One region of the Bradyrhizobium sp. UFLA05-109 genome, then DNA from elsewhere that is predicted to be linked to it. Evidence: predicted binding sites of a transcription regulator. Region 1 holds the regulator's gene; each other region holds the start of a gene.

Region 1 (4,420 bases):
ACCTTCGCGTTCGCGCCTTTTGCCTCGACGCCCGCACTCGGCTAGAACGCAACGCGACCTGTCCTTACGATTTGCCCAGCAGGAGTTCAGCCCGTGGCCCTGATGCCGGTTTCCGACGCGCTCGATGCGGTGCTCGCGGGCGTCGAGCCTGTCGCGGACGAGATGGTTGCGCTCGATGCGGCCTACCATCGCGTGCTGGCGCGCGACGTCGCGGCGCGGCGCACGCAGCCGCCGCAGGCGATGTCGGCGATGGATGGCTATGCGGTGCGCGCTGCCGATGCGGCAGAGGTGGGCACAGAGCTCACCGTGATCGGCGAGGTCGCAGCAGGACGACCGTTTGCGGGAACGGTCGGTGCGGGTCAGGCAGTACGGATCTTCACGGGCGGCGTAGTGCCCGATGGCGCGGACGCGGTGGTAATCCAGGAGGACACAGTCGCTGACGGCAGGCGCGTCACGGTCAAGGAGGCCGCGATCGTTGGAAGGCACATCCGTCCCGCCGGCGTCGATTTCCGCGAAGGCGACGTGCTCCTGCGAGAAGGAGCAAGGCTCACCGAACGCGACCTATCACTCGCCGCCGGCATGAACCATCCGCAGCTAGCCGTCCGTCGCCGGCCCAGGATCGCGATTCTCGCGACCGGCGACGAACTCGTGATGCCGGGCTCAACGCCGGGCGCGGGCCAGATCGTCTTTTCCAACGGCTATGCCCTGCACGCGCTGGCGCGGGCCGAGGGCGCCGAAACGGTCGATCTCGGCATTGCCGCCGATACCGTTGCGGCGACCAGCGCCGGCATCCGCCGCGCCCGCGAGAGCGGCGCCGACATCCTGATCACGACCGGCGGGGCCTCGGTCGGCGACCACGACCTGGTGAGGCCGGCGCTTCAGGCCGAAGGTTTCGAGATGGCGTTCTGGAAGATCGCGATGCGGCCGGGCAAGCCGATGATGCACGGCCGTCTCGGCGCGATGCGGGTGATCGGCCTGCCCGGCAATCCGGTCTCGTCCTATGTCTGCGGCTTCCTGTTCATGGTGCCGTTGATTCGCGCGCTTGCTGGCCGCTCTCGCGTTCATCACCGCCGCGAGCGCGCCGTGCTCGGGCGCGACGTCGGGCCCAACGACGTCCGTGAGGATTATCTGCGCGCCCGGCTCGAGGAGCGCGAGGACGGCACGCTCGTGGCCGTTCCCGTCAACCACCAGGACTCCTCACTGCTTGCGAATCTCGCTATGGCACAGGCACTTCTCGTGCGCGCGCCGTTCGCACCGAAGGCTGAAGCAGGCACGCCTTGCGAGGTGTTGCGGCTGCCCTTGTGAGGGCGATCTGATTCACGTGTAGCGCGAACTTCGCTGCGTTCACCCAAAATTAAGTGGTTGCGGAACACATATCGAACATATAGTGTCCGTTCATGATTTGTTTCGAGCATCTAGCGGCTTCTGCTGAATCTGGCGTCTCGGAATCGAACGACATCAACCGGGGGATTTGGTCGAGATGTTAACGCGCAAACAATACGAGCTTCTGCGGTTCATCAGTGAGCGCCTCAAGGAAAGCGGCGTGCCGCCCTCCTTCGATGAGATGAAGGACGCGCTCGATCTTCGCTCGAAGTCGGGCATCCACCGGCTGATCACTGCGCTGGAAGAGCGCGGCTTCATCCGTCGCCTGCCCAACCGCGCGCGCGCCATTGAGGTCATCAAGCTGCCCGAGCTTCAGGCCGCGGGCGCCGGCCGCCGCGGCTTCACGCCGAGCGTCATCGAAGGCAATCTCGGCAAGGTGCGGGGCGTAAGCGCTCCCGTCGACGACGGCGATCGCCCCGTCGCCGTGCCCGTGATGGGACGGATCGCAGCCGGCACGCCGATCGAGGCATTGCAGACCCGCAGCCACACCATCAGCGTGCCTCCGGACATGCTCGGCTCGGGCGAGCACTACGCGCTCGAAGTGCGCGGCGATTCGATGGTCGACGCCGGCATCCTGGATGGCGACATGGCGCTGATCCAGCGCAACGAGACCGCCGACACCGGCGACATCGTGGTGGCGCTGATCGACGATGAGGAAGCGACGCTCAAGCGCTTCCGCCGTCGCGGCGCGTCAATCGCGTTGGAGCCCGCCAACACCGCCTATGAGGTGCGCATCCTGCCGCCGAACCGGGTGAAGATTCAGGGCAAGCTGATCGGGCTGTACCGGAAGTACTGATTGCCCGCCAGATTGCCGGTTATTGCGCAACGATGCGGGCGGACGGATTGTCCGCTCCGGCAAAATGGTGTTTTCGCTTCCATTGTGATTATCCCCACACCTGCGCGAAGCTAATCCTCGAGCATGGCAGGCGCGAATGCGCTGTGCACGATGCAGAGGACAAAACCCATGCGGCAGATGATTTTGAGCGCGATCTCGGCAGCCTTGATCGCGGAATCGGCATCCGCGAGCGATGCAGCGCAACACCAGCATGGCGCCCGCAAGGCAGAGCACGCGGCAACCAGCGCGCCATTCCGCAAGTCCAACAATGCGATCGCACCTGCGGCGCAGGTGAGATGGCCCTATTCGGGGTACTCCGCTCCTGCCGGCCGCTGATGGAAGCTCGCGTAAGTGAATGGCGTGAACCAAGATAGACTGGCGGCGCGAGGCTTTGTTCCTGGTGTGCCGGGAAAGATAATGTGATCGGGCGACGCGCAGACGGGCCGCAGATTTGCCCACAAAAGCGATACACTCCAAGGCTTCCAACTCTGATAGAGGCCTGCGCCTCCGGGGGGGCGCGGACCTGCTATCTCGCATGAGGAGCACTCCGATGTGTGACTACAGCCTACATGCCGTTGCGACCCGCCCCGCTCAAGTCGGCGAGACGATCGTCACGACAACCTTCCGCGGCACCTCGACGCGTGGATTTGCGTCGGAGCGTGATCTCTCGGTTGCCGTCTGCCTCCTGCCCGGCACCGAGCTCGCCTTCGCCGACAACGTCCGCTACGACAATCGCTGGATCTGGACGCGCACCGTCAATTCCCGCGTCGGCAAGTTCGGTAAGGTCGATCCGCACATTCCCGATCGTCATCATGATGCGATCGAATTCCCCGACGGCAACTACGTACTGGTGACGCAACTCGTCGAGGGACAGCGTGCCACGGTTCTGCAATTGCCGGTAACGCAGCCGCTCGGCGAGAAGACTGAGCAGCCCGCCGTCGAGCAGCACACCACCACGACGCCTACGACACGCCTGCCGATCGGCTGACGCGTCTTTCAATCCTCGGCCTGCAGGTCGGCCTCCGACGGCGTAGCATCCTTGCTGCGTGGAGTAGCCGGCCGCGGTGCGAGGCTGAGCTCGAAATCACTATCGCCGGCCCCGGCCGGCGACCAGGGGCGGTTTGCGCCCCTTATTTTTACCGTTCGCAGCGTGAAACCGTCGCCCTCGCGCGATAGCGCGAGCGCTCCTTGCGTCTTCAGACGCTCGCGATCCACGACCATCGCCGTGCAATCGGTTGCTGCCGGCTTCGCCGTCACCACCAGCGCGGCGCGGCTGCAATCATCCGCCAGCGCATCGACACGCAGCGAGAGCGCGACCAGGCGACCATCGGCGAGCGGTGTCACGCAGCCGGCCTCGTCGCATGAGACTCCGTCGGCGAGCGACGCATCCGTCGCACTGCGCGGATCGGCATCGGCCGCAAGCCACTCCTTGAGGAGAAAATTGTCCTTGCCGGTTCGGATCAGGTGCAGTTGGCCGTCCCTGCCGCGCACCGCGACGCTGTGGCCGTCGCCTGCGATCAGGATGTCGGGCTGGCGCATATGCAGCGCCCAGCCGATCGCGAGCGCCAACACGACGACACCCGTCCAGCGCAGCGGCGTCCGCAACAGGCCCATCACGACGAGGCCGATGCTGGCGGCAATCAGCGGACCGGCGCCGAAGGCGGTGATGCGTCCGACCGCGCCCGGCAACGCCGCGACCCAGCGCGTCACGACGACCATCCAGTCGATGCCGATCCCCATCAACCACCAGAACACGCCGTCGAGCCCGAACGGCGCTGCGATCAGCCCCAAAAGTCCGGCGGGCATCACCAGCGCCGAGACCACCGGCATCGCCGCGAGATTGGCGAGCACGCCGTAGGGCGTGACGCGGTGGAAATGGAAGGCGGCATAGGGCGTCGTTGCGAGCCCCGCGATCAGCGAGGCCATCAGCAGCATGACGAGTTCGCGGCCCCCCCAGAGCGCGATGCGCGCGGTGGCGGAGTCGTCGGGCGAGGCCAACAGCTTCGGCATGCCGATCTGCACCAGCGCGACAAGACCAAGCGTTGCCGCGAACGACATCTGGAAGCTCGGGTGCACCAGGGCCTCCGGCGCAACAGCGAGCACGATCATCGCGGCAACCGCCAGCGTGCGGAAGGTGATGGCGCGGCGATCGACCATCACCGCGATCAGCACTACCGCTGTCATGAAGAAAGAGCGCTGTGT
Region 2 (4,420 bases), on a different contig from region 1:
GCCCCACCGTGATATCCGGCTATCTCGATGCGCCCGATCTCAATCAAGCGTCCTTCGTGGGTGGATGGTTTCGCACCGGCGATATCGGCAGCCTCGACGGAGACGGCTTTCTGTCCGTGCACGGGCGCTTGAGCGAACTGATCAACCGTGGCGGCGAGAAGATCGCGCCGGCCGAGATCGAATCCGTGCTACTCCGCCATCCGGCGGTAGCCGAGGCCGCCGCTTTCGCGATCCGCCATCCACGCCTTGGCGAGGATGTCGCAGCCGCCATTGTTGCCCATCCTCATGCGCAGACGACGACGGCCGAGCTCCGCCAGTTCCTGCAACGCGAGTTGGCCTCGTTCAAGATTCCACGACGCATTCTGATCCTCGACCAACTGCCAAAGGGGACGACGGGAAAGGTCCAGCGGCGACGACTTCGCGAGTCGATCGACACGCGCTCGGACCATGAGGGGACGACGCCCGAGCCCGATGTGAACAGGAGGCCATTGGATCTGGAAGCCGAACTGCTGAGCCTATGGCGGAGGCTGCTCAAGTCCGAAGCGCTGACGGTCGACGATGATTTTTTTGCCAGCGGTGGCGACTCCCTCCTGGCGATGGACATGCTCATTGAGGTCGAGCGGATCATTGGCCAACCCGTACCGGAAACGATCCTGTTCGGGGCAGAGACCATCCGGCAATTTGCTCCCAAAATCGCCGTGCAGGCGGGCACGCCGCCGACGCCCTTGCTGCAGTTTCATGCCCGCGATGATCGGCCCTCCCTGTTCTTCTTCAATGGGGACCTCGTCAGCGGCCACGCCTGTGTGCGGCGGATGGTCGAGCTTTTCGGGCCCGATTCCCCGATCACCTCCATCAATCCTCATGGTCTTCGTGGCGAGCCAATTCCGCCGTCGATCGAGACGATGGCGGCCGACCGACTGACGCTGATCCTGGAAAGGCAGGCGAGCGGCCCGTTCCTCCTGGGCGGCAAATGCAACGGCGCCATGGTCGCATTCGAAACGGCTCGTCTGTTGATGGCAGCCGGCCACAGGGTTGAGATGGTTGTGATGGTCGACCCGCCAACCATCAGTGCCCGTGCAGCACCGCAGGCGATCCTCGCGCCGATGAGGCGCTTGGCTTGGCCTTATCTTCTGCGCTGGACGTTTGAACTGATGGCCCGGCTGGAGCGATCCTGCACGGCCTCGACCAGCGGCGATGTTGCCAGGTGGCCAATGCAGGTGTTCGAGACGATCGGCAAGCTGTATCGCGGCTTGTCCAATTCCAAGCTGAACAGCGAGATTCCGCCGGCGCTATGGGATGCTTATTCGATCGCCATGGCGCGATATCGTCCGGCGCCGCTCGAGGTGCCCGTGACCTTTTGCGCCGCTGACCACGACGGTCGGGCGTGGCGGCGCATCAGTTCGCAGCTCGAAGTGATCCGGTTGCCCGGAGGGCATCGTGACTGCCTCATCACTGGCGCAGCACCGCTGGTTGATCATCTTCGGCAAAGGATTGACGTTCTGGCTGACGATGCGCCTCCGGCGTTGAACCGCACCCATCCGGGGACGCCTGGCCCGATTGCCGCGTGAGATGGCGTGCGGGCACCTGGCTTCGCGACTGCGGCTGCAGCAGAATGTTCCCGTAATGTTCTTGCGCTTCGCGCTCCGGTCCGCTACCCTCGATTGCAACAGGGGGTAGCATGGTCCAACGCGTTTCCACCGTCGCCTTTGAGGGCATCGAGGCCCGCTCGGTGGACGTGCAGGTGCAGGTCGCGCCGGGCCTGCCCGCCTTCGCCATTGTCGGCCTTCCGGACAAGGCGGTGTCGGAGGCGCGCGAGCGGGTGCGTTCGGCGCTGATCGCCTCAGGGCTGGCGCTGCCGGCGCGGCGGATCATCGTCAATCTGGCGCCGGCCGATCTGCCCAAGGAAGGCAGCCATTACGACCTGCCGATCGCGCTGGGGTTGATGGCGGCGATCGGCGCCATCCCGCCGGATGCCCTCACCGGCTTCACGGTTCTCGGTGAGCTCGGCCTCGACGGCTCGATCGCGCCGGTCGCCGGCGTGCTGCCGGCCGCGATCGGCGCCAATGCCCGCGAAGAGGGCCTGATCTGTCCGGCGGCCTGCGGCTCGGAGGCCGCCTGGGCGAGCCCGGACATCCAGATCATCGCCGCCAGCTCGCTGATCCAGATCGCCAACCACTTCAAGGGCACGCAGGTGCTGTCGCGGCCCTCGCCGAAGGTGCATGAGGCGGCCGCCTCCCCGCTCGATCTGCGCGACATCAAGGGCCAGGAGAGCGCCAAGCGCGCGCTGGAGATTGCCGCGGCCGGCGGACATCATCTGCTGATGATCGGCGCACCGGGCGCCGGCAAATCGATGCTGGCCGCGCGCCTGCCCTCGATCCTGCCGCCGCTGTCGCCGGGAGAGCTTCTGGAAGTCTCGATGATCGCCTCCGTCGCCGGCGAGATCGAAGGCGGCGCTCTGACCTCGCGGCGACCGTTCCGCTCGCCGCATCATTCCGCCAGCATGGCCGCGCTGACCGGCGGCGGCATGCGGGCAAAACCCGGCGAGATCTCGCTCGCGCATCAGGGCGTGCTGTTTCTCGACGAGCTTCCGGAGTTCGATCCGCGCGTGCTGGATTCGCTGCGCCAGCCGTTGGAAAACGGCGAGGTCTCGGTGTCGCGAGCCAATCACCGCGTCACCTACCCTGCCCGCTTCATGCTGGTCGCGGCAATGAATCCGTGCCGCTGCGGCAACGCGTTCGAGCCCGGCTATGCCTGCAAGCGCGGCCGCATCGACCGCTGCACGGCAGACTACCAGGCCCGCATCTCAGGTCCCCTGATGGATCGCATCGATCTGCGTATCGAGGTGCCTGCTGTGACTGCGGCCGACCTGATCCTGCCGCCGCCAGCGGAAGGGTCAGTCGAAGTCGCCGCGCGCGTCGCCGCGGCCCGTGACATTCAGCGCGCGCGTTATCAGGCCGCGGGATTGCCGAACGTCCGCACCAATGCCGAGGCACCGGCCTCGGTGCTGGAAGAGATCGCAAAGCCCGATGCGCAGGGCCAAAAACTGCTGCGCGATGCCGCCGAGACCATGCGGCTGTCGGCGCGCGGCTATCACCGCGTGCTGCGGGTGGCGCGCACGCTGGCCGATCTCGACAACGCCGAGAGAATCGGCCGGCTGCATCTCGCCGAAGCCCTCTCCTACCGCGCACTCGCGGAGGATGTACGCCAGCCGGCGTGGCGCGCATCCGTATCAACCCGGCGGTAACGAGTTTCCTTTACGCTCTGCAAACCATAAGGCCCACGCGTTCATCTCGGCCGCTTCGCTGGGCCATATGCGAGTCCTTGGGCGAGTAGAGTGTCATGTTGCGTTGCAAGATCCTGGCTTCGGTTGTTCCCTTGATGGCAGCGGCGGTGCTGGCACGCGGCGGGCCTGGATCGGCATCGCATCCCTGCATCGCCTTCGGCGAGACCCCGGTCGAGCTCGCATCGGTTCCCTGGACCGCCGGCCTGCACGTTGCCTTCACAGACGATCCCAACCGCGCCACTGTCCGCGTGCAGATCACCGAGGCGGCGGAGGCTGCGGATTTCGTCCTGGTCGACGACACTCCGACCTCGGAATCGGACGCCTGCCAATCCAGCGCGGCAACGCGCCTCGTCGCGATCGCCGCGCATCCGAGCAGCGATGCCCCGGTGATCTACCTCTCCAGCGAGGGTCCGGCGGACTATCGCATCTATGTACGGTCGAAGACCTTCTCGGCTCGCGATGCCGCCGCGCTGATCGTCGGCGCTGCCGGTGCGCCCCGCCATCTTCAGGCCGCCTCGCTCTGAGGCGTTAACGTCTCATCAACCTTGTTTCGAGCCGGCCACAAAACCTCAAACTGTTCGCAAGGTCGGACGACACATCGTCACCGAGGGCGGGCAAAACAATTTCAGGCGGAGTTGAGGATCTTTGGCGATGGGTCGGTCGTTCCGGATCAAAGTGCGCATGCGCCGCTTCAGGCGCCGTTATCCGAGGATCGCCTTCGCGATCCGCTCCTTCATGATCTTCTCGGCGACGTTCGGCGGCGCCTACGGCTTCATCACCGGCAGCCGGGCCGAGAAGTCCGGCTACGATCCCAACGCCTTTGCGATCGGCGCGAGCTTCCTGTTCGCCCTCGCCTGCCTTGGCCTTGCCACGCTCAGCATGCGGCTGCGCTTCGTCAACAAGCGGCTGCGCACGCTCGCGACGCATAACGAGGCGCTGGTCGATCGCAACTGGGAGCTCAAGGAAGCCGAAGAGCGCGCGCGCAGCATGTTTGAATCGCAAGGCGATCTGATCGTGCTGCGTGACCACCACGGACGCATCACCTTTGCCAACGACGCCTATTGCGAGCTTGCCGGGCGGGCGCGCAGCGCACTTGTCGGCACGCGCTTTAATTTCGACGTGCTGGAGCAGGGCGAC
Region 3 (4,420 bases), on a different contig from region 1:
CTGGTGCAGGCCGATCGAGGGCTCGTCCAGCACGTAGAGCACGCCCGTCAGGCCTGAACCGATCTGCGAGGCCAGGCGGATGCGCTGGCTCTCACCGCCGGACAGCGTACCTGATGAGCGCGACAGCGTGAGATAATTGAGGCCGACGTCGAGCAGGAAAGTGAGGCGCTCGCGGATCTCCTTGAGAATCCGTCCCGCGATCTCGTTCTGCTGCTTGTTCAGCGCTTCCGGCACGCCCTCGAACCACTCGCCGGCGCGCCTCACCGAGAGCTCGGAGATCTCGCCGATATGCTTGCCGCCGACCTTGACGCACAGCGCCTCCGGCTTCAGCCGAAAGCCCTTGCAGGCCTCGCAGGGGACGTCGTGAAAGTACTTCGCCAGCTCCTCGCGCGCCCACTCGCTCTCGGTCTCGCGATAGCGGCGGTTGATGTTGGTGATGACGCCCTCGAACGGCTTCTTGGTGTCGTAGGAGCGGACGCCGTCCTCGTAGGAGAACTTGATCTCGTCCTCGCCGGAGCCGTAGAGAATCGCGTCTTTCGTCTTCTTCGCCAGATCCTTCCACTTGGTGTCGAGCGTGAATTTGTAGTGCTTGCCGAGCGCGGTCAGCGTCTGCACGTAATAGGGTGACGACGATTTGGCCCACGGCGCGATCGCGCCCTTGCGCAGGGTCATCTCCTTATCGGGGATGACGAGATCCTCGTCGACATGCTGCTCGACGCCGAGGCCGCCGCAGGCGGGACACGCGCCGTAGGGATTGTTGAACGAGAACAAGCGCGGCTCGATCTCGGGGATGGTGAAGCCGGAGACGGGGCAGGCGAACTTCTCCGAGAACAGGATGCGCTCGGGGCCGCTCTTGTCGTGGATCTTGGCGGTCTTCTTTTTCTCTTCGGCCGGAGCGGCTGCCGCCGGGCTATCTGCGAACTCGACGACGGCAAGGCCCTCGGCGAGCTTCAGCGCTGTCTCAAAGCTCTCAGCGAGGCGCTGACCGATATCGGCGCGCACCACGATGCGGTCGACGACGACGTCGATGTCGTGCGGAAATTTCTTGTCGAGGTTAGGGGCCTCCGCAAGCTCGTAGAAGGTGCCGTCGATCTTGACGCGCTGAAAGCCCTTCTTGAGCCATTCGGCGAGCTCCTTCCTGTACTCGCCCTTGCGGCCGCGCACGACCGGAGCGAGCAGATAAAGGCGGGTGCCTTCGGGCAGCGCCAGCACGCGGTCGACCATCTGCGAGACGGTCTGGCTCTCGATCGGCAGACCGGTCGCGGGTGAATAGGGCACGCCGACGCGCGCCCACAAAAGGCGCATATAGTCGTAGATCTCGGTGACGGTGCCGACGGTCGAGCGCGGGTTCTTCGAGGTGGTCTTCTGCTCGATCGAGATGGCGGGCGACAGGCCGTCGATCTGGTCGACGTCCGGCTTCTGCATCATCTCGAGGAACTGGCGGGCATAGGCCGAGAGCGACTCGACGTAGCGGCGCTGGCCTTCGGCGTAGATGGTGTCGAAGGCGAGCGAGGACTTTCCGGAGCCGGACAATCCGGTGAACACCACGAGCTTGTCGCGGGGAATCTCGACGTCGATGTTCTTGAGGTTGTGCTCGCGCGCGCCACGGATCGTAATTGCGCGCAGGCTCGAGCCCGCGTTCTGTTGTTGGCGCTTCGCCTTGATCACTTCGTCCATCCCAGTGGTCCCCAAGGAGATTCCCACGCAGCGCGACCGCGCCGGCGTTCAGGCGCGCCTCGCCCGGAACCGGGGATGGACGCCGTTGGGTAGGCTGCGAACGTAGGAAGAACGAGAACGGATTTCCAGTGCGAGTTGCGAATCGTCAACGATTTGTTGGCGCGCTGGCGGCACTTGGCAGTAGGTCCGCGGCCGGAAGCGCCGGAGCAAACAAAAAGGCCAGTGCAAGGCCGGCCTTTCCGTTGAGAATTGATGCTGAGGCGAGGCTCAGTACTTCGCTACGATCGGGCCGCCGAAGTGATAGTTCACGCCGACCTGCACGCTGTGCAGTTCGATCGTGCCCGAGGGCAGGCCGAAGTAGTCCTCGCTGCCAAGGCTGCGGAACAGATATTCGCCCTTGACCGACCAGTTCGGGGCAAAGAACGCCTCGATACCCGCACCAACGGTCCAGCCGGAGTGGAAGTGGCTTTCCGACGCCGTGACTCCGAGCGCGGTCATGCTGAGCTTGTTGTCGATCCAGGCATAGCCGCCGGTGCCGTAGAACAGCACCTGGTCGACGGCGAAGCCGACGCGGCCGCGCACGGTGCCGAGCGCGTTGATGCGGCTGGTGGCGGTAACGCCGGCCGCAGTGATCGACGCGTTGACGTCAGCCCAGCCGCCATCGGCTTCGAGACCGTACACGATGTTGCCGGCCTGCCAGTTGTAGCCGACCGTGCCGCCGGCGAATCCGCCCTTCATCTTCGGGTCGGTGGAGGTGTTTTCCGAAGCGTAGCCGCCGAAGCCACCGAGGTAAAAGCCGGTCCAGTTATAGACCGACGCTGCGGCTACCGGGGCCTTGGTGTAGGGGCGGGCCGCCAGATCGGCTGCCACGGCCGGAGCGAACGCGCTGAGTGCGAACAAGCTGGCCGAAGCCAACAAAACCTTCTTCATTTTCAACTTAATCCCCAGTCCCAGTTTCTGTTTTTGCCTTCCGTGCGCGGAAGGGCAGCGGACGCTCAGGTCCAGCTGATGTCGTGCTTACAACAGTGAAGCTGCGAATTGTGTGTCCGGGATGCCACACTAGGCCCAAAACAGGTTAGTATAACTGACCTATTCGCGCGACAGTTGTACCCCGCGCAGCAAAAAAGGCCGGCGCAAGGCCGGCCTTTTCGACAGGAAGAGGTTTGGCGAAGATCAGTACTTCGCGATCAGCGGGCCACCCCAACGGTAGTTCAGGCGGACGAGGCCCATATCGACGTCCTGGCCGATTCGGTCGCTGCCGAATGACACGCCGCCGGGCGCCGTGAAGCCAATGGTGCGGTGGCCCAGGAAGATGTGGTCGTATTCGACACCAACCGACCAGTTCGGCGCAAAGCCAAATTCCAGGCCGGCGCCCACCGTGCCACCCCAACGGGTCTCGTTGGCCGAGGCCAGCTGCGCGCCGCTCGGTATGTCGAAGACGTCATACTTGTCGCCGACAACTGCACCGCCGCCCTTCACGTAGAACAGCACGTTGTTCCAGGCGTAGCCGATTTGGCCGGTGATCAGGCCGAATGCGTCGATGCGCGAACGGTTGCGGTCGGTCGGGAAGACGGAGCTGGTGTTATCGCCCCGGAAGTCGGCCCAGTTGCCCTGGCCTTCGAAGCCGAACACCCACTGGCCGGTCTGCCAGCGGTAGCCGATCTGACCACCGACCGTGCCGCCGGTTGCATTGTGGCAGCCTTCACCCACGAGACTGCCGGGAACGCCAGTCACGAAGCCGGTGCTGTCGACGAAGTCCCAGCATTTGTGGGACGAACCGCCGCCGCCGTTGATGCCGATGTAGAAGCCGCTCCAGTCGTAAATTGCGGCGATCGCCGGGGGCGGAGCCTTCACGTATGGGCGTGCCGCGAGATCCGCTGCGCTCGCCGGAGCCGACAGGCTCAGCGCAACCGCACCAACAACCCCCACCACAATCTTCTTCATTTCTGTCTCTCCGGCTGTGCCGCTTCCTTCGTTCCCGAAGCGGTCAATCAGGCGCGACGCCCAATGAATTGATGTTGCGGCGAGCCTAGTCTGATTTGGGGGTAGAGTCCGTCTCCAAAAAGCAACAGTCGCGCGTGAAGTGAGCGGTTCCTAAGTTAATGAATGTTAAGTCGTATTCCTGTGCGCGGGAACCCAAAAAAGTTCCATGCGGTTCCGATAATTTGCAAGGTGTGCAACCTGATGTTGCCGCCGTATTCCGTCACCGCTTGCGCAAGAACAAAGCTGGAACATTGGCGAAGCCGGTGCTATATGTGGGGATAACCTGCGGGACCGCGGGCTCGACGATACGCGCGAGCGTATAGGGTCCCTCAGCAAGCGGCAGCGAGCGGTTTTGGCACGGCTCCGGCCTTTTCGAACAATTTCGCAGTTTGGAGTGGAGAGCGGCGATGGCGGGAAGCATCAACAAGGTCATTCTGGTCGGCAACCTCGGCAAGGATCCGGAAATCCGCCGCACCCAGGACGGGCGGGCGATCGCCAATCTGAGCGTCGCGACGTCGGAGACCTGGCGCGACAAGGCAACCGGCGAGCGCAAGGAAAAGACCGAGTGGCACCGCGTCGTGATCTTCAACGAGGGGCTCGCGAAGGTCGCGGAGCAGTACCTGAAGAAGGGCGCCAAAGTTTACGTCGAAGGCGCGCTGCAGACCCGCAAATGGACCGACCAGAGCGGCGCCGAAAAATACTCGACCGAGGTTGTGCTCCAGGGCTTCAACTCCAACCTCACGATGCTCGACGGCCGTGG

Evidence for each region. Region 1 encodes LexA, which represses DNA repair genes until DNA is damaged. Its sites were predicted from a motif close to TGTTCNNNNTGTGTTCNG; they were not measured.
Region 2: a site for LexA is predicted at 1,614-1,631, ahead of Q3C01_RS06820 (YifB family Mg chelatase-like AAA ATPase). Genes of this name have one in related genera too.
Region 3: a site for LexA is predicted at 1,774-1,791, ahead of uvrA (excinuclease ABC subunit UvrA). Genes of this name have one in related genera too.

Annotation. Positions count from the first base shown of each region.
Region 1 covers NZ_JBBIAR010000028.1:4,374-8,793, forward strand. Annotated here, with positions in the region: gene Q3C01_RS21145 (molybdopterin molybdotransferase MoeA) at 94-1,305, shown strand; gene lexA (transcriptional repressor LexA) at 1,481-2,179, shown strand; gene Q3C01_RS21155 (hypothetical protein) at 2,348-2,554, shown strand; gene Q3C01_RS21160 (hypothetical protein) at 2,769-3,206, shown strand; gene Q3C01_RS21165 (ComEC/Rec2 family competence protein) at 3,215-4,420, opposite strand, start outside.
Region 2 covers NZ_JBBIAR010000007.1:95,974-100,393, forward strand. Annotated here, with positions in the region: gene Q3C01_RS06815 (AMP-binding protein) at 1-1,568, shown strand, start outside; gene Q3C01_RS06820 (YifB family Mg chelatase-like AAA ATPase) at 1,679-3,244, shown strand; gene Q3C01_RS06825 (hypothetical protein) at 3,340-3,807, shown strand; gene Q3C01_RS06830 (PAS domain-containing hybrid sensor histidine kinase/response regulator) at 3,935-4,420, shown strand, end outside.
Region 3 covers NZ_JBBIAR010000012.1:94,321-98,740, reverse strand. Annotated here, with positions in the region: gene uvrA (excinuclease ABC subunit UvrA) at 1-1,677, opposite strand, end outside; gene Q3C01_RS11215 (outer membrane protein) at 1,945-2,607, opposite strand; gene Q3C01_RS11210 (outer membrane protein) at 2,851-3,621, opposite strand; gene Q3C01_RS11205 (single-stranded DNA-binding protein) at 4,068-4,420, shown strand, end outside.